DNA from 4 places in the Deinococcus cellulosilyticus NBRC 106333 genome. Region 4 is predicted to be linked to each of the others. Evidence: riboswitches for the same ligand, from Rfam matches in the RefSeq annotation. Region 4 holds a riboswitch; each other region holds the start of a gene.
What was found. A riboswitch is a leader RNA that binds a small molecule or an ion and turns the genes downstream of it on or off. The one in region 4 is predicted to bind cyclic di-GMP.
Positions count from the first base shown of each region.

Region 1 (4,609 bases), on a different contig from region 4:
ACTGACCGGACATGCCACATCCTGATACTCTCACGCCAGACAGGGAAGGCTGGAATCCTGTCCCCTGCACGTCAAATCGCACCGTGCGGGTGGAGGGATCAGCAGGAGGGGTTCCGTCCAGAGCTGCGGTGATGCTGGCAGGTACAGGAAGCTCATACCGGTAGGAAAGCCCTGCCCGGTAATGGGTGCCTGCACGGGTCTGGTTGACCGAGACATATCCCTGCAAACCATTCACATCCCGGTAATTCACTGAAGCAAAAGGAAAGAGAGAGATGTTACCTGATTCCCACGAACTGCGCACCCCTCCTTCCAGAGCAAGCTCTCCAGAGTCCAGCAAAGAGGTGTACTTGCCGGAAAGGTTGAAGGCACCCCTTCCTCCGGTCTTCAGGGAGGTGAAAGCATTCAGTTGCAAAGGCCCCTGGGTGTAGGTGGCATCTGCTGAAACCTCTGCACCCTGAATCTCAAAAGCCTTCAGGGAGGCAGAGGTGCTGAATTTGATGTTCAGGTCTTCGAGCACCAGGCGGTGACTTCCCGTCAGTTCACTGCGGTGTTCGGGCCTGTAGGTCCAGCCCAGTTCGGTGTCCCTGTTGCTGTACCGGAACTGCAGGTCCTGCCACTGGGAGTTCGCCACCGTGATTTCACTGCTGAAGGTGTCCTCACCAGGGAGGAGTTTCAAAGAGCCCCTCAGGGAGCCACCCCATCCACTCTGACCGTAGGACACCCGGGCATTCAGGCTCTTGCCCTGCGCGGTGTAACTGGCCCCTGTGGACCAGAACATGCTCTGCCCGGGGGTGGATCTGGCATTCCAGGACCACTCGGGATGCTGCAGAGAAACAGCAACCTCAGGGCGGGTGAAGGCCAGATCTGTGTGTGCCGCAACCGACCAGTACAGCAGATCGGACCGTGTGGCATATTTGGCACCCAGACGGACCATGCCTGTGCGCATTCCCCATCCTGCACCCACCTGCAGATCCTTGACAGGTTCCGTGCTCACATACAGACCTTCACCCGCACTGCCCGCCACCCCGGATGCTGGGGAAGAGCCGTAATTGACGGTGGTCTTCCCCACCCCAACCATCAGGCCAGGGTCCTGCACTTTCAGGTCCTGCAGTTGCATGGAGGCCGAAAACCGGACGGTGGAACTCAGGTCTCCCTCTGCCCTGAACTGTGTTCTGAAAGGCTGACCGGACTCAAAGTTGCTTCCCCATTGCAACCGCACCCGGTAAGGGCTGTCCACAGCACGCACCCCCCTCAGCAGAATCTTCTTGTGTTGGGTGCTGGATGAGGTGATCAGACCAACTTCCAGCACCTGATCGCTGGGCTGGGTGGGCACAGGCACATTGAGGGTTCGCTCTGCACCGGGTTGCAGGTCAAAGTCAGGGATGCCCTGCAGGGCCAGACTGAATTCCAGATGCACCCGTGCAGGAATGGGGCCCATGTTGCGAACCTTTAATGAAAGTTGCACGGTGTGCCCCGGCAGGGTGGTGATGGCTTCCGGGGCTTGCAACTCAAGCTTTGCGCGGGCAGGCAGCTTCAGGGGAACAGGCACCTGAACCGGTCCCTGAGGGGTGGTCACCTCAAAAAGCAGGGTGAGTGAGGTCAGGTCTGTGTCTCCTGTGATCTGGACACTGAGCGGCAAAATCGGATTCTGACTGGCAGGCAAGGCCCTGGGGAAACGCACATTGAACCCCACAGGTGCTCCTGCATGTGTTCCGGTTTCATTTGACCAGCCCACAAGCTGCACCCCCAGTTTCATGCTCTTGAAAGCCTCTTGAAGCCTGAACATCACCTGGGTGGCCTGCTGGTTTTGCAGGGTGATGGTTTCGTTTTCAGCCTGGGCAACGCCAGAACAGGCCAGCAGACAACCTGCTCCAACAAGAGCATTCTGCAAGGATGGTCTGGAAGAAAGCACAGGCAAAGTCGTCAGCAAGGTCATACCGTTCCTCCCGGACAGGTGATGACCAGAACAAGAAACCACGCAGCTGCAGGTCACAGCTGGGGAACAAGGCCGGTCGCACCACTGGCTCCTCCTGTGCCAGGTGCCCGGGTAAAGCACAGGAATCCACGCCTCCTTTGTTCTTCCATCTTACCTGAGGACTCTGACCAAATCCTCACTGTACAGACCCGCAAAGCAGTTCATTTGCGCAACCTGAACCCCTGCACCTGCTGTCGGAACCCCTTCACCTGCTCTGGGGTGGCCTCTGGACCATAACGCAGGTCCTGATAGGTTTCCAGAATGCCCTCAATGTCTTCTGCCTGCTCTGGATGGGCCCGGGCCAGTCGCTGGACGTACTGGCTGACCGGCTCTGAAAGCTCGGGTTGGATGCTGAACCGCCGGATGAATTGCTGGTAGAGCCTGCGCAATTCATCGCTGGTCTGATGTGTGGCCCGAACCGTCCGACGCAACAGAATGGGAAGGAGGGTGAGGGCAAGCAGCACCACCACAATCAGAGCGACCACCGCCTTATGGGCACCCAGCAAAGACAACAGAAGGCGTTGCTGGGTGCCGTTGTACCCGATCACCCACTGGTCCCAGGCGAACTGGAAGGCGTCAAGTTGCAGTTGTGCCCGGGTCAGCCAGGTCTGTTCTCCTCTGGTCAGGGGGGACAAATCGGCTGGAGCCTGCAAACTGGCCGCCAGACCCTCTGTGAGGCGGGCAGGAGACACAGCAGCTGTGGGGTCGACGCGCACCCAGCCCTGACCTTCCAGCCAGACCTCCACCCAGGCATGGGCCTCAGACTGGCGCACAATGGTGTAACCCGCTGAACCATTCAGGTCTCCCCCAAGGTATCCTCCAACCACCCGGGCAGGCACACCTGCAGCACGCATCAGGAAGGCAAAAGCACCTGCATAATGCTCACAGAAGCCCTGTCTGGTCTGGTACAGCAATTCATCCATGGGATCAGGACTTTCCAGCACCGGTGGATTCAGGGTGTAAATGAATCCACCACTGCTGAAAAATTCCATTCCTGCACGAACCCGTTCTGCAGGAGGCAGATCCTGCCAGGAGGCAGCAAGGGCCCGTGCCCTGGGGTTGTTCTGTCCAGGCAAAAGCAGGTTGTATTGCAGCACACCCCGGCTTTCCTCGCGCCCAATGATGGCTTCTGTGTCGGCCTGCAGCTCGAAACGCTGCCTGACCACAAAAGGCCGGGTCACCACCTGATAGTTGGAGCTCAGGCGCACCGAACTGGTGGTGCCTGCAAAGCGGTCCAGCGCCAGCACCCACATGCGACCGTGGGGTTCCACCGTGCTGCGGTAACGGATCACCCGTCCCCGCGATTCAATGCGGGTGTTTGGGGTGAATCCTGTCCACACGGACCGTTGCGTCCAGTTGCGACCATCGAAGGCCTCAAACACCGGTCCTCTCCAGTACAGCTGTGCACGGGGAGGTGGAGGGTCCAGAAACTCCACCCGAAAGGCCACTGTTTCACTCTTGGCCACACTGCTGACGCTGCCCGGCGTGATCTCATCTGCCAGTCCAGATTCGGAGTTCTGGCTCTGCGCGGGCATGGCCCAGAGGGGGGCATCCGGCCTGGGAAACACCACAAACAGCACAAGGGTGAAGGGCAGGGCACGCAAAAGCAGAGGAAAAATCCGTTTCAATTGGTCTGGCAGGGCACCCCTTCCTTTGCGCCAGTACACCACCACTGCAAAGAGCAAGGTTGCCACACCCAGGGTGTAAATCAGGGTCAGCACATCCTGACGGAAAAAGTAGAATGCCACCAGCGTGAAGAAAGACATCAGGACCAGCAACAGGGCATCGCGGGTTTTGCGGCTTTCATTCAGTTTCAGGCCCAGCAGCACCAGCAGGACAGACACCCCACCATCCCTGCCCACCACTGTTCCAAATTCCTGCCAGACGCCAACCCCGGCAGCCACCACCACCAGGAACATCATGGGGAGAGACAGCATCGGCCAGCCCCTGTGCAGGTTCATCCAGCGCCAGCCAACGAGACCCAGGGACAGCAGGGCGATCCAGAAAGGCAAATCCAGAAGATAAGGCAGGAAGACCAGCACCAGGGCGAGCATCAGGGCACGCATGGGTCCTGCTGGGAGGGATGGTGGGGAAGAACCTGAAGTTGCTGTCATGTCCTGTCTCCCGGAAATTCAGCCAGACGTGTCAGGCAGCGCTGGGTGTGGCGTTCCCCCGCTCCACTTGCCTCAAAGCCCGGCAGCACCATTTTGTAATGGATGCCCAGCTTCTGCGCCTGCACCACCCAGGCCGCCAACCGGGACAGTTTCTGCTCGGTGTTCAGTCCTGCAGGCAACTGCTGAAAGGAGAGAACCACCGAGACATCCTGATGGCTTTCAAACTCCTTGGTCAGCAGGGTTCCATCGGGCAGTTCGCCCCTCTTCCAGGCCACACGGCCCAGGGTGTCCCCCGTCTGGTAGGAACGCAGGCCGCTGTACTCCTCCTGACCGGTTTTGCGCCGGGCGGTTCCTGTGGCTTCTCCGGTGACCCTCCAGACTGGAGGACGCTCCTCCAGGGCCGGGTAAACCAGCATCACCCGGGCTTCACCTGGCACCTGCTGTCGCACCCTGAAAAGACCCAGCAGGTCTCTGCCCTGCAGGGTGACTTCTGGGGCAGGTTGCCATCCCCGTTGATGGG
Region 1 is NZ_BJXB01000001.1:438,625-443,233, reverse strand. Features, by position in the region: gene DC3_RS01890 (hypothetical protein) at 1-1,936, opposite strand, end outside; cyclic di-GMP riboswitch class II at 1,999-2,081, opposite strand; gene DC3_RS01885 (transglutaminase TgpA family protein) at 2,137-4,041, opposite strand; gene DC3_RS01880 (DUF58 domain-containing protein) at 4,086-4,609, opposite strand, start outside.
Region 1: linked by a shared signal. The riboswitch ahead of DC3_RS01890 (hypothetical protein) and the one ahead of DC3_RS04335 (RCC1 domain-containing protein) in region 4 are both predicted to bind cyclic di-GMP.

Region 2 (4,609 bases), on a different contig from region 4:
AGCAGCCGGAGGTGATACATGGTGTTCACAGATACAATTTTAACTGCTTCTGTCTTTTGTGTTGAACAAATGCACCTGGTTCATTGTGCACAATTTTAATTGTGTTCCCGATGACTTTAGACTCTTTTTGAAGAAAGCTCATTGGGCTTTGATGTATTTTGTCGCCAGAAAGAAGAATTCACTCAAATCATAATATGCTTCATCAAGATTGATTTAAAATCTAAAGTCAAAATGGATTTATGGGATCACGTGAAGAAACATTTCTTCTGAGGATCTGAAAACAACAGAAAATGTAAAACATTAAGACCTTATTCTGTTGTCGTTGTTGAAAATCATCGCTTTATCACCCAGGTATGCCACCTGAATTCAAAATGAAAAAAGCCGTGTTGATCACATCGCTGATGACTTTCTGTCTTTAAATTGGAAATCATGGAGCACCACCGCATACCGACCCATCACCTGTACGATGTTCCCAGAGAAGCTGCAGGCCGCATTTGCGACCTGGCCGACCTGTGCTACCAGTACGGGCCAAGAGGGTCAGGGTACACCGAAAGCAGTCTGGTGGACTATGCACAGAAACAGTTTGGATTGCAGGTCCGCCGTGAAGACCATCCCTCTTTCTGGGAATATGAATCTGCTCTGGAGCAGGCCATTCTGGAAAAGGTTGCTCAGACGGGCCTGCACCGCATTTATGTGCTGCAGTTCCAGGGACATCCCGAGCAGGGGTGGGTCTGCCTGATCCACAAAAGCAACTTTGATGCACTGCAAGAGGTGTGCCGCACCTATTGCCTGGCTGTCCATTGACCCTGAAATCCAGGGACCTCAGAAGCGGAATCGGGTTGGCGTGACCGAGTTTCCCGCCTGCTGGCTGCGGGCATGCTTGCGCATGATGCCAATGCAGCTTTCCAGATGCAGAAAATTGAATTTGCCACTGCGTTCCCGGGCTGTGAGACCAAATTGCACGCCATGAACGCCACTGTGTTCCAGAAAAGGTTTGAGGTTTTCCGGGGTCAGGCCTGTGCTTTCAGCGAGGAGGGGCAGGTTGGGGCGGTCCAGGTGCACCAGGGTGCGGATCTCATCCTGCCCGGACAGCGCCGTTTCGGCCTTGCCCCGGGTGGTCACCTGGCGGACCATCGGGTACATGGCCAGTTGCAGATAGTTTTTGGTGAGGTCCAGGGTGTGGTCAAAAGCCAGGTTGATGTTGACGCTGAAGCCGTGGGTGATGGCATCTTCCAGCAGGTCCCAGTCCATCACAGTGTTGTGGATGGCCCCGAAAGTGATGTTGCGGATGCCGTGGTTCCAGTACAATTCCAGAATCTTCAGGGTCCGGCGGCGGCGGCCCTCTTCATAGGAATAGTTCTCGTTGTCTGGGCGGACCAGAATGGACAGGGGAACCCGGGCTGCATCCATGCACATCCCGATGGTTTTCAGGTCCGGGCTGATGCCTCCCTCCTTGAGGTTGCGCACCAGCAGCAGGGAGTCCGCCCCCATGTTCTGGGCTTCCCTGACCTCGATGGAGTTTTCCACCACGACCTCGGCGATCATGAATTCAGCATATCAGGTGCGGCTGATGAAAAAATGATCTTGATTGCAAGCTGGGGATTTGCCTGAGTTTGAACCCTTCAGGGCAGTCCTGCCCCATAGAGGACTAGATTTCAGCCTGGAAAACCGCAGTGGAGTCTCTACACTGTGGAGCATGCGGATTGCCGTAGAACTGGTTCCCAAAACCTTCGAACACCTGCAGGAGGAGCTGAGCTACATCCAGCAGCACCTGCCCAGGGTGGACACCATCAACCTGCCTGACCTGATGCGGTATGACATCCGCAGCTGGCAGGCGTGCCGCCCGGTGCAGCAGATCCTGCCCAGCAACAGTGCCATTCCCCATTTCCGGTCCATCGACCTGAACGTGAAAAAACCCCTGCCCTTTGCTGACCAGCTTCTGGAATCTGGGGTGAGGGAAGTGATTGTGGTGACGGGAGATCCGCCCACCGACATGAGTCGCAAGGTGTATCCGACCTCCTGCATTGATGCCATTCGCAAGTTCAAACGGGAGCTTCCAGAGATCAAGGTCTATGCAGGGCTGGACCCCTACCGTTCCAGCCTGCGCAGTGAACTCGAGTACCTGGAACGCAAACAGGAAGCCGGTGCAGAGGGCTTTTTCACCCAGCCCTATTTTGACCTGCGCCTGATGGGGGTTTTCCAGGAGATGTTCGAGCAGTCCGAATGCCGGGATTTGCCCATCTTCTGGGGGGTGACCTCGGTGGTGGGGGAGCGCTCCAGACGGTACTGGGAGACCCGCAACCGGGCCATCTTTCCCAAGGATTTTCAGCCCACGCTGGACTGGAACCGGGCTTTTGTGTCACAGGCACTGCACTGGGTGGAGGAAAACAGGGGCAACATCTACTTCATGCCCATTCGGGTGGGGATTGCCGATTACCTGAGCGGTTTGCTTTGAAACTGCAGGGGTGCTCTGGGATTCAAATCCCCAGAGCACCCACTTTGATTTGCATGGAAAGAGCTGTTCTTTCTCAGCCACTGGAGTTCAGATTGAAAACCTTTGGAAACATAAGTAAAATTTGTATTTTTTAAGTAATCAGAGTGTAAGAAATTCAGCAAGCTCTTTTTTGGACAAAAACGTTCAGGACGGTTGACACTGTTTCTGGAACTCAGTTAAGCTTCAGAATAGAAGTGGCATTTTGCCCACTCATGAGACATGGAAGCACATTCCGTATTCGGGCACCTGGAATGTGTGGAGTCAGTGGTGCGACCGGCATGAGGAGAAATTCACCCATCCCCTCCAAGAACATGCTGGCACGCCCTGTAGAAAGGACGCTGCCGTGACCGTTCACTTTCCAACACGACACCATGCAGCATCTCTTGCTGCAGAAGACACCGGACTGGAGATCACCTGCTCAGAGGTGCAGACCACCACCCCCACTGTGCCCGCTGCCCATGCAGCCTGTGTTCCAGAATCAGGTGAACTGTTTCAGGCCACCTTTGAACTGAATCCCCTGCCCATGTGGGTCTATGACAACAGCACCCTGCAGTTTCTGGAAGTCAATCAGGCCGCCCTGCAGAAATACGGCTACAGCCGCGATGAGTTTCTGGAGATGACCCTGCTGGACATCCGGCCTGAATCGGAACACCAGATGCTCATGCAGCACCTGCAGCATGTGGTTCAGCACCAGAGCAAGAACAGTGAACAGACCTGGGTGCACCTGAAAAAAAGCGGTGAGTCCATTGAAGTGCAGGTGCATGGTCAGGACCTGCAGTACCAGGGCCGCCCGGCACGTCTTGGGGTGATTCTGGATGTCACCGAGAAAAGTCGCATCCGCCGCGCTCTGGAGGAAAGTCAGGCCCAGTTTCGCCTGATTGCCGAGAACACGGTCAACCTGATCATGCAGTTTGATGCGAATTTCCATGCCTCTTATGTGTCCCCTTCCATCACAGCGATTCTGGGATACACGCCCGAGGAATTTCTGGCGATTCCCGATTACGGCTACATTCACCCGGAGGACTGGCCGATGGTGGAACAGGAGGTCACGGCGGCAGTGGAACGCCACGCAGACCAGCACATGCTGGAGTACCGCATCCGTCACAAAGAAGGGCATCACCTGTGGTGTGAAACGGCATTTCGTCTGATCTGGGAGGGTGAGGTGTGCCACGGGTTCATTTCTTCCAGCCTGGACATCTCGGACCGTGTGGTGGCCCGTCAGGAGCTGATGGCTTCCCTCACCACCTCCACCCAGCTGGTCACCCTGGCCGAGGAGCTCGAGGAGGCCAGCGATCCCTCGGACGTGATTCAGCTTGCCCTCAAGCACTGCACAGCGGTGATTCCGTTTGATTACGGGATGTTTGTGAAGGTGACGGACCACCAGTACCAGGTGGACACCTGCCTGAACCTCTCCCCAGAAGAAGGGGAAGTGCTGCTTGGACGTTACCTGAAGGCTGCTGGTCCCAGGCTGCTGCACGCTTTTCTGAAGGGAACTCCGGCTTTCTTCAGTGCATCAGAACCCATCTGTGAACCTGCTGAGTCTCTGCCTCGTATGGATGCGTTTCAGGTGGCTGTCCTGCCGGTTACGGCAGATGGCCGCATCCAGGGCTTTCTTGCCCTTGGGACCTGCACAGACAAAGTGGAATTCACCGGGAACACCCGTCGCATCCTGCGGGCGGTCAGAGACCGCATTTCGCACGCCTTTGAGCGCAACACCTACATCGAGAAGCTCTCCACCAGTCGGGAGGAGACCCTCAAAGCCATCGGGATGGTGCTGGAGTACCGGGATTACGAAACCAAAGGCCACACGGATCGGGTGGTGCAACTGTCCGACCTGCTGGGTCGTGCTCTGGGCATCAATGGAGATGAACTGGACGCCCTGCGCTGGGGGGCCTACCTGCACGACACCGGAAAGATTGCCATCCCGGACCACATCCTCCTCAAACCCGGCAGGCTGACCCCTGAGGAGTTCGAGCAGGTCAAGAAGCACAGCGAAATCGGTTTTGAGATGCTGAAAAACATTCCCAGCCTTCCGCAGGCCACCCTGGATGTGATCCTGCATCACCATGAGCGCTGGGATGGCAATGGCTATCCTGCAAAGATGGCTGGATACTC
Region 2 is NZ_BJXB01000042.1:23,713-28,321, reverse strand. Features, by position in the region: gene DC3_RS26475 (AfsR/SARP family transcriptional regulator) at 1-20, opposite strand, end outside; gene DC3_RS26470 (hypothetical protein) at 430-804, shown strand; gene DC3_RS26465 (copper homeostasis protein CutC) at 823-1,545, opposite strand; gene DC3_RS26460 (methylenetetrahydrofolate reductase) at 1,697-2,455, shown strand; cyclic di-GMP riboswitch class II at 2,699-2,782, shown strand; gene DC3_RS26455 (HD domain-containing phosphohydrolase) at 2,838-4,609, shown strand, end outside.
Region 2: linked by a shared signal. The riboswitch ahead of DC3_RS26455 (HD domain-containing phosphohydrolase) and the one ahead of DC3_RS04335 (RCC1 domain-containing protein) in region 4 are both predicted to bind cyclic di-GMP.

Region 3 (4,609 bases), on a different contig from region 4:
ACGGTGGCGGTTGCTGCTGCGGGTCAGTTCCTCGGCTTCAAAGAGCACGTCCTGCGCGAGGGTCAGGTGCTCTTCTTGCAGGTGGGTCTCGGCCTCACTGATCAGCACTTCAATCAGGATGTCGAGGTCCTCACTGGCCCTTGCCAGATTGGTGGCATCATGAAAGGCCACCAGGGCAGCTTCCAGCATCCCACGCTGGCGGTACAGCACCCCGAGGTGCCTGAGGGCATCGGCGGCAATGAAGCTCTTTCTGGAGGTGATGTCCAGTGCTGAAGAAAGCAGCTTTTCGGCTTCATCGAGCCTGCCCCGCCGCAATTGAAACTCCCCGTAGTTGGTGCTGAGGATGGCCTCTCCCATGGGGTGTCCGGCGTTGCGCACGAAGGTCAGGGCTTTCTGGTAGTGCCGCTCTGCACTGTCCGGATCACCAAGATCGTCGTACACGCGGGCAAGATTGGTGGAGATGGTGGCCGACAGCACGTCTTCTGCACTGCCGTGCACGGTTTCGGCCTGCAACAGGAAATCCAGTGCAGTATTGAAACTTCCCAAATCGGTGTGAAGGGCTCCGATGTTGCACAGCAGTGCAGCCTCTCCCCTCAGGTCTCCCAGGGCACGGCGGATCTCCCGGGCTTCCTGCAGGTGGAAGAGGGCGGCGTTGCTGTCTCCCCGTTTGTGTTCCAGTTTGGCCATGCCGTTCAGGGCATCTGCCAGCGTCTCCTGGTCCCGGTACAGTCTGGCCCGCACCGCTGCCTGTTCGTACAGCAGGGCTGCGCGTTCATCGTCTTCATCGGTGAAAAGCCGCGCTTCCTCGAGGAGGCGTTTGGGGGTTCGCAGGCTGGAGGGGTTCTGGTCAGGCATGTGGACCCATTTCCTGGTGCACGGATGGATTGAGGGGATGAAAGGAGAAGGGGAAAAGGGAGAGCCCTCTCTTCTGATGATGACCTGTTCTCGATGCATTGTCACCCGGGAAGGCAAAAGCTTCCCGGGTGAATCACACGTTTTATTTCAGGGCCTGTTTCAGGAAGAGGCTCATGTCGATGATGCCGCCGTTGCTGGTGGACTGGGCCAGTGTGGTCAGTTTCCAGTTGTTCGCATTTTCACCGAGGGCGAGGGCCAGAGCGCCGGTCACCAGCGGTGCACTGAAGCTGCTGCCTGTGCCGTACACCACGCGCTGTCCAGGGTAGGCAGTGAAGAGGTTCACGCCGGGAGCGAGCACCTCGTTGCCCTTGTTGTTCCAGCTGACGCTGCTGCCATCGCCGTTCACGCTGCCCACACTGAGGCCTGAGAGGTCAAGCAGGGGATCATTTCCGAGTTGCAGGGCTGGAACGAGGGGCTGGTTGCCTCCGCTGTTCCCACCCGAAGCAACAATCAGGACTTTCTTGCTGGCCGCATACAGCATGGCGGTGTACACGCTGGAGGTGAGGGTGTCGGTGCTGACGCTCATGTTGATGATGTCGGCCCCGCCGTTCACAGCGTCATAGATGGCCTTGGCCACATCTCTGGAGCGACCGGAACCATCGGAGGTGATCACCCGGAAGGCGGTGATGGTGGCTTTTGGAGCAACCTGACGGATCAGGCCAGCCACGGCTGTACCGTGTCCATAGGCCACATCGGTGTCGGCACCTTCTTCGCTGGCGTTGCTGTCATTGCCGAGGTAATCCCATCCAGACTTCACGGCTCCTGTGAGCATGGGGTGGTTGAGGTCCACACCTGTGTCAATCAGGGCAATGTTGACCCCTGCTCCGAGGTTGGGGGCAAGCAGCTGTGCCTTGTCCAGGTTGATCAGTTTGAAGGGCTTGCTGTTGTCCGGTGCGGGCAGGAAGACCCCTTCGGCCCACCATCTGACGGCACTGGCCCACCACCTGACGGCATCGGTCCAGTATTCGAGTCCGCTGTTGGTGCCACTGACCCACCATTTGACCCCACTGGTCCACCAGCGCACGGCAGTGGTCTGGTAGTTGCTCCTGTCCGAGAGGGTCATGTCGAAGACATCGGCACTCCCGAGCTGGCTGATCTCGGGATTCTGCACCTCTGCGGTGGCTTCCGGGGCCTTTGGGGTCTGACTGCAGGAGGCCAGGCTGAGCAGGACGGTTGTGATAAGGATCAGGCGTTTCAGAACAGAAGTGTGTGACATGGTCACTCCCTCCTTTACTCCCACAATCGAGAGACACCACCTGCATGTGCAGATGGACGTAGACCACGGTGATGCTTGCATCACGTGGAGACCAATAGCCGGTCGCACCACTGACTCCACCTTTCCCAGGTGCCCGAATACAGGAAAGGCTTCAACGTCTCTATCAGCCAGAGGGGTTGGCTCTGTACTGATTGATTCCAGTATGACAAAAAAAGCGCTTCAGCGTCAATCCACACGCCAAAAACGCCTCTTTACAAATGCCAGAAATTCCCTCTAATACGGGAAATTCCTGATGTTTAACACTTTCCGTACATCTGGGTCAAATTCCCTCAGCCAGACTTCAGAAACCTGTACAGTCAGGTTCAGACCACCCGGGTGCTTTTCTGTTCAAAAGCCATGTAGGAGCGGGTGTCGAGCAGTTCCCGCAGCACCTGAACCGTCTGTTGCAGCTCCTCTTCGGTGTTGTACAGGGCCACCGGAGCCATGCGCAGGATGTCCGGGGCCCGGAAGTCCGGCACAATTCCTTTTTCCCTGAGGGCCAGACTGAGCAGTCTCGCCTGGGGATGCTGCACACTGACATGGCCTCCCCTGCGGTGCACCTCTCTGGGGGTCACCACCCGGAGTTCAGGGGTGTGTTCATCCAGAAGCTTCATGAAATGCGTGGTGAGTTCCAGGGAACGTGCCCGGATCTCTTCAATGCCCACCTTCCTGAACGCTTCAAGTGCCCCTTCAAGTCCGGCCAGGGCCAGAATGCTCGGGGTGCTGATCTGGTACGCACCTGCTCCATGCTCGGGTGTGAAGTAAGAGCGCATCTCGAAGGTGCTGGCTTTCTGGTGGCCCCACCATCCCCTCAGGCCAGGGAGGCGGTCAAAGTGCTTCTCATGCACAAAAAGGCCACCGGGTGCACCCGGACCCGCATTCAGGTATTTGTAGCTGCACCACACCGCAAAATCCACGCCCCAGGCGTGCAGGTGGTGGGGCACAGAACCTGCAGAGTGGGCCGCATCCACCCCCAGCACAATGTTCTTCTGCTGGGCCAGCAAAGCGTACTTTTGGATGTCCAGCAACTGCCCACTGGCATAAAGCACCGTTGGGAGCAAGACCAGGGCCACATCCTCCTGGAATGCAGCAGCAATGTCTTCATCATTCAGGGTGTAACCGTCTCGCGAAGGAATCAGGCGCAACTCGGCGTCATGGCGCTCTGCCCAGGACTGCAGGGCATACAGGTCACTGGGGAAATCCAGTGCAGTGGCCACCAGATGCTTCTTCTGGGCTGTGGGCTGGTAAAAGGTGGCAAGCAGGGCATGCAGGTTCATGGTGATGCTGCCTGTGGCAATCACCTCTTCAGGCCGTGCTCCCATCAGGTCTGCCAGGGTGGGACTGAGGGTTTCGGCAAGGCCAAACCAGCTTTCCCAGCCGTTCACGGCCTGCTCCTGCCATTCCTGCAATCTGCGGCCAATCGCCTGCACGCTGGCATGGGAGGTGAGGCCCAGCGAATTGCCGTCCAGATAGATCCCCTCGGGGTAAATGAAGTCCTGTCTAAGCATTTGACGGTATTCTAACCTGCCCGCTGTGCAGCCCAGCAAGCCGCGTCCAGCGAAGGTGGACAGCTGTGTTTCTGACAGAGGCTTTCTGAAAAGCCTGAAAAACAGCACCTTCATGAAATTGAATCGTGCACAATCTGACGAATCGGTTCGAAAGGGTGTGCCAGCATGGGGCTCTCATGGTTCACCCCCCCTTCCTGAAAGACATCCTCAAAATCGCCATCCCCGTCAGTCTGGAATCGGTGGGACAGCTCATGCTCGGTTTCATTGACCAGGTGATGGTCGCCACCCTCGGGGCCATTGCTGTGGCCGCCGTGGGCCTTGCCAACAGCATCACTTTTGTGTTCATCATGGCCCTTGCCGGGCTTGCCAATGCCAGTGCTGTCCTCTCTGCAAGGGCGTTCGGGGCAGGGAACCACAACCTGCTCTCACAACTGGTCAATGTGGGGTTGCTGCTTGGACTCCTTTTTTCTGGCATCGTGATGGTTCCGCTGTGGACCTTCTCCACCGAAATCCTGCAACTCGGCAGCAACGACCCTGAACTCACCCGCACGGCAGACGGTTTCCTGAAAATCATGCTGCTGGCCCTTCCCCTGATGGTCACTGGAGCGGTGTGTACTGGCGTTCTGAGATCGCTCAGCAAGGCCAAAGTGCCTCTGCATGCAACCCTTTTCAGCATGGTCATCAACACTGTGCTGGCCTACCTGTTTGTCTTCACCCTGCAGTGGGGGGTGCAGGGGGCAGCCTGGGCCACTTTCGCAGCACAGCTCTTCAAAGCCGTGTACCTGCTCATTCAGCTGTACCGTCACCCTTCCGTGCACTGGATTTCCATCACCCCTGCCCGCATCCAGGAAACCGCAAAAGACCTGCTGCCCCTCAGCGTTCCCATGATGGCCACAGCCACCCTGTGGGCGTTCAGCCTGTTTCTGTACAA
Region 3 is NZ_BJXB01000015.1:32,868-37,476, reverse strand. Features, by position in the region: gene DC3_RS16430 (EAL domain-containing protein) at 1-855, opposite strand, end outside; gene DC3_RS16425 (S8 family peptidase) at 998-2,131, opposite strand; cyclic di-GMP riboswitch class II at 2,219-2,302, opposite strand; gene kynU (kynureninase) at 2,494-3,678, opposite strand; gene DC3_RS16415 (MATE family efflux transporter) at 3,855-4,609, shown strand, end outside.
Region 3: linked by a shared signal. The riboswitch ahead of DC3_RS16425 (S8 family peptidase) and the one ahead of DC3_RS04335 (RCC1 domain-containing protein) in region 4 are both predicted to bind cyclic di-GMP.

Region 4 (4,609 bases):
TTCTATGCGGTCTATGGCGACCTCAACTGCGATGGAACCCTCACCGATGCCGAGAAGAACGTCAATGTGCTGGTCAACCCTGTGCAGGTCGGGTACAGCTGGCCGCGCCTGAGTGACGGCAGCTTCAAACCCTGTGAATACCACGTGCTGGTGAGCGTCCCCTCCAACCTTGCCGCCAACTCCGTCGATAAAGTGAGGGTCAAGGCAGAACTCACCTGGCAGAACAACACCAGCGTCAAAGATCCCCTGTATCTGCTGGACACCACCACCACCCGCACCCTGGGCAACGGAGGCAAACTCAGCCTGACCAAGGGCCTGCGCAACATCACCCAGGGAGAAACCTCCTACACCACCAGCAACGGAGGCAAGGTGGGGGAAACCATCGAGTACAAGATCACCTTCACCAACTCTGGAGACACCGTGATCACCGACATCGTGCTCGGGGACAACATCCCCTACTTCACCGACCTGCTGCAGAACATGTATGGAGCCACAGGAGAGATGGAACTGCACTGCCCGAATGGCGCTGTGGTGAATGTCCACCTCGGGGTGGTCGGTGTGATTGATCTGCCCCTGAATTTGCCCACCAGTTGCAACATCACCCAGATGGCCCCGGGAGATTTCGGGTACTTCCTGTATCAGGTGAAAATCCGCTGATTCCAGCACCCTGGACACCCGCACCCCGGCCACCTGCCGGGGTGTTTCTGTTGAAAAGCGCTGTCAATGGGGAAAATCCTGATCCGACTTTGATTGATGTGACCTCACCCGCACAGAATGACGGCTCTGATTCTGGTCTCAAAAAGCCTATCCTGTCGGTATGCCACTGATGTTTCCGATGCGGTCCGAGGGAAAACCGCAGATTACTGCGGTCTATGCAGACAGAACCTACCCCACCCATCTGGGTTACCACACCGGATGGGACTGCAATTACTATTACGACTGGGTGAAACGCAAAAACATTGCTGGAGACGGAGACCTGGGGTTGCCCTTCCTGGCCGTTGCAGATGGAGAAGTAAAATACATCAGCAACCATGCCGGAGGCCTGTGGGGTGGCCTGATCGTGATCTGGCATGAGCAGTACGGGATCTACTCCAGATACGGTCATGACCTGCTGGAACAGGACCTCATCAAGGTGGGGGACAGGGTCACTGCAGGCCAGGAGATTGGCAGGATCGGGAAAGGGGAGAGGGGCACATTCCTGGCCCACCTGCACATCGACTTTCCCAGGCAGATCCCTGGAGATGAACGTGGAGCGCCGTTCTATGCCTTCTGGCCGGGAAGAAACCGGGACATGTGCCGCACCTTCTTTGTGGACCCCTCCAAGCTGTACCAGAAATTCAGGGCAGCCACGCCAGACATGCACGATGAAATGCGCCTGTTCACCAGCGCATACCGCTGAAGCCTCGGGGGCAGGGTTGCAGCGCTGGAAAATGCAGTGCTGGAAACAGGACATCACCTTTGTACAGAAACTGTTACCCAAATCTAAAATAAAAAAGCCTTGCAGGACAGTAAAAAACCCTTCTCAAAACGGGGAGGGAGTGGCATAATGTGTATCAGAGATTTGGCTCATGAGGCGATGAAGCGTTCTCCCGTATACGGGCACCTGGGAAACGCAGAGCCAGTGGTGCGACCGGCATGGAGCAATTGGTCCTCTGTATTTCTGCGTTCAGCAGTACAGTCCAACCCATTGTTGTCGTTGTCGGTCACTCTTCCCCACTCGGAAGGAGTGACTTTCAGCATGTTACAGACAGAAGAAAACACCAGGAACCGCGGTCCCAACCCACCCAGACAGATCTGCAGGCCTCTCAAGGCACCGCAGCATCGGTTTGAACCCTGACCCCTGATTTTTTCTGACAGCACCCCATGAAAGCACAGAGAAGTCCCCTTCTCTGCAGGTGAATGCTGTTTTGAAAAACCACAGGCAGCCAGCGTGGGACAGGAAGGCAGTGCACAGCACTGGTGAGGACCTCCCACAGACGATGTGACCCCACAGTCACCGTTTCAAATTTTCCTCACACCGCACCATGAAAAACACCCTGATTCTGACAGGCCTGACCTTCCTGATGGTCGCCTGTGGCACCCAATCTGTTCCCTCCCAGACCGTTTCCGAACCCTCCACCGAAGTCAGCACCGAAACCCCTGCACAGGCCCCTGAAGGTGCTGCAGACATGAATGCCCTGGTTGCACCTATTGCTGCTCCCCGCAACCTTTCCAGTGGGAACCAGCACAACCTTGGGATTGTGGGCGGTGTGCTGAAAGCCTGGGGATGGAACGGTTACAACCAGATCAGCAATGCGAACACCCTCAGTGGCATCACCGAAGTGGCCGCAGGCTGGAACACCTCCCTGGTTCGCAAGAGCGATGGCACCGTGTACGCCTGGGGCCGCAACGAATTCGGACAGCTGGGTCTTGGCAACAAGGTCGACCAGAGTGCGCCCCAGAAGATTTCCACCCTCAGCAATGTGACCGCCATCAGTGCAGGCATGGAACACAGCCTGGCCCTCAAGAGTGACGGCACTGTGTGGGCCTGGGGCCACAACAATGTGGGCCAGATCGGAGACGGCACCAGCACCGACCGCCTGACCCCCGTGCAGGTCAAGGGCCTCTCTGGCATCGTGCAGATCACCGCAGGCCTCGGGCATTCCCTGGCCCTCAAGAACGACGGCAGCGTTTGGGTGTGGGGCTGGAACATGGACGGACAGCTGGGCACCGGAAACACCACCACCCTGACTGTTCCTGTGAAACTCACCACCATCTCTGGCGTCACCCGCGTCTCTGCAGGGCACTACCACTCCCTGGCCCTCAAGAGCGACGGCACCGTGTGGGCCTGGGGCGACAACCACAATGGTCGCCTGGGCAACAACAGCACCATTGGCAGCAAACGCCCTGTGCAGGTTCAGAAGCTCAGTGGAGTGAAAGACCTCGTTGCCGGACCCGCCCACAACCTCGCCCTCACCACCAGCGGTCAGGTGTACAGCTGGGGCAAGAACGACAGCGGACAGCTGGGCAACGGCACCCTGATCGATCAGAAAACCCCCGTGCTGGTTCCCGGAATCAGCGCTGCCACTGCCCTCTCCACGGGCCGTGCCCACAGTGTGGTCCTGACCAGCACTGGCAAACTCTGGGCATTTGGCAACAACTTTGGCGGACAGCTCGGTGATGGCACCACCACCAACCGCATGTCCCCTGTGCAGGTCACCAAACTGTAATTCCACGCGGACCACAATCTCTGATCAGAAGCCCGGGTTTTCCCGGGCTTCTGATCGTGTGGATTCAAATGTCTGGATTAAATGTAGATGTTGTAATCGGTGGGGTTGGCCTTCGAGAGCAGAACCTTGAGGTCTGCCTCGTCAGGGTCGCTGGTCATGCGCTGGAAATCATAAGGATTGACCACGGTTTCCTTGAAGTTGGTCACCCCTGAAGCAATGGCGGTCTGCACCACGTCCCTGAGGGCTTCGATGCCTGCCTGCCCATAGTGGGGACCGAAAGCAGGAACGCTCAGGGTGCTGGCCTCCTTGTTGTGCACCAGCACGCTGTAACGGGCGATGTTGCGGTGCCCCTGAAAGTCGGTGATCACAATGAACATGGTCTGGGCGTTGAAATCACTTTTCTCCAGCAGCAGGGAGAGGGTTTCTTTCGGTGCACCGATGGTTCCGGTGATTTCTGGAGTATGCATGGTCTCATCTTAACGTCTACGAGCGCAGCAAGACGGGAACTTTTGGCAAAGTCTCCTGGAAGCCTTTCACCTCTGGGTGGCACGCCTGAGATTGTGAACCATTTCTGTGGCATTTTCTCCTGTGCGATAGGCAGAAATCACGATGTGCGGAGGGGGAGAGCTGTGCTACTTTGATAGCATATGAACCTCTCCAAACTCATCGCTCAGGCTGCCGGAGGACGGGTGATCCGCACTGGATTCATCCCGCAGGACAGCGTGAGCCGCCGTGAACTGAACAGCCCCGAGGTGAAACATCACATCTCTGGTGGTTTTCTCAATGCAGAACGCATCGTTCTGACCCTGTACCCCGAACACATCCCCAGTGTCAGCGATCCCGTGGACATCTGGGAGATCTCTGGAGAATTCCCCCCGCACCTTGATGAGGTGCAGCTCAAACACCGTCTGCTGGATCTTGTTCCCGAGGAGCAACTCGGGGACATCCGTGAGCACCATGGGGCTTACTGGGTGGCTGCCACAGGCAAGGCTTCCGCTGTCCTGGAAGGTCTGACCAGCATTGGTGGCACCGAAATCACCGTGGAAAAGGTGGACCTCTCCCAGCACCAGCGGCCCAGCAAGACCCGCGAGGTGGTGGTGCCCAGCATGCGTGTGGATGTGGTCGGAGCCAAGGGCTTCGGGGTGTCCCGCGCATATTTCCAGGCCGGTCTGGAAAACAAGAAAGTGCGCCTGAACGGGCAGATTGCCAAATCCAGCAGCGAGATCCGCGAAGGGGACATGCTGGCTGCCGAAGGCATTGGCAAGATCGAATTCAAGCGCATCATCAACGAGACCCGGCGTGGGAATTTCAAGGTGGAACTACTGATCCACCGGGAGTGACCCTTTGAGAGCTGACATCCCACTGAACCACTGTTGATACAGTGGTTCTTTTTTTGTTGG
Region 4 is NZ_BJXB01000003.1:113,959-118,567, forward strand. Features, by position in the region: gene DC3_RS04325 (beta strand repeat-containing protein) at 1-657, shown strand, start outside; gene DC3_RS04330 (M23 family metallopeptidase) at 818-1,399, shown strand; cyclic di-GMP riboswitch class II at 1,561-1,645, shown strand; gene DC3_RS04335 (RCC1 domain-containing protein) at 2,025-3,209, shown strand; gene DC3_RS04340 (DUF3197 domain-containing protein) at 3,287-3,676, opposite strand; gene DC3_RS04345 (S4 domain-containing protein) at 3,857-4,549, shown strand.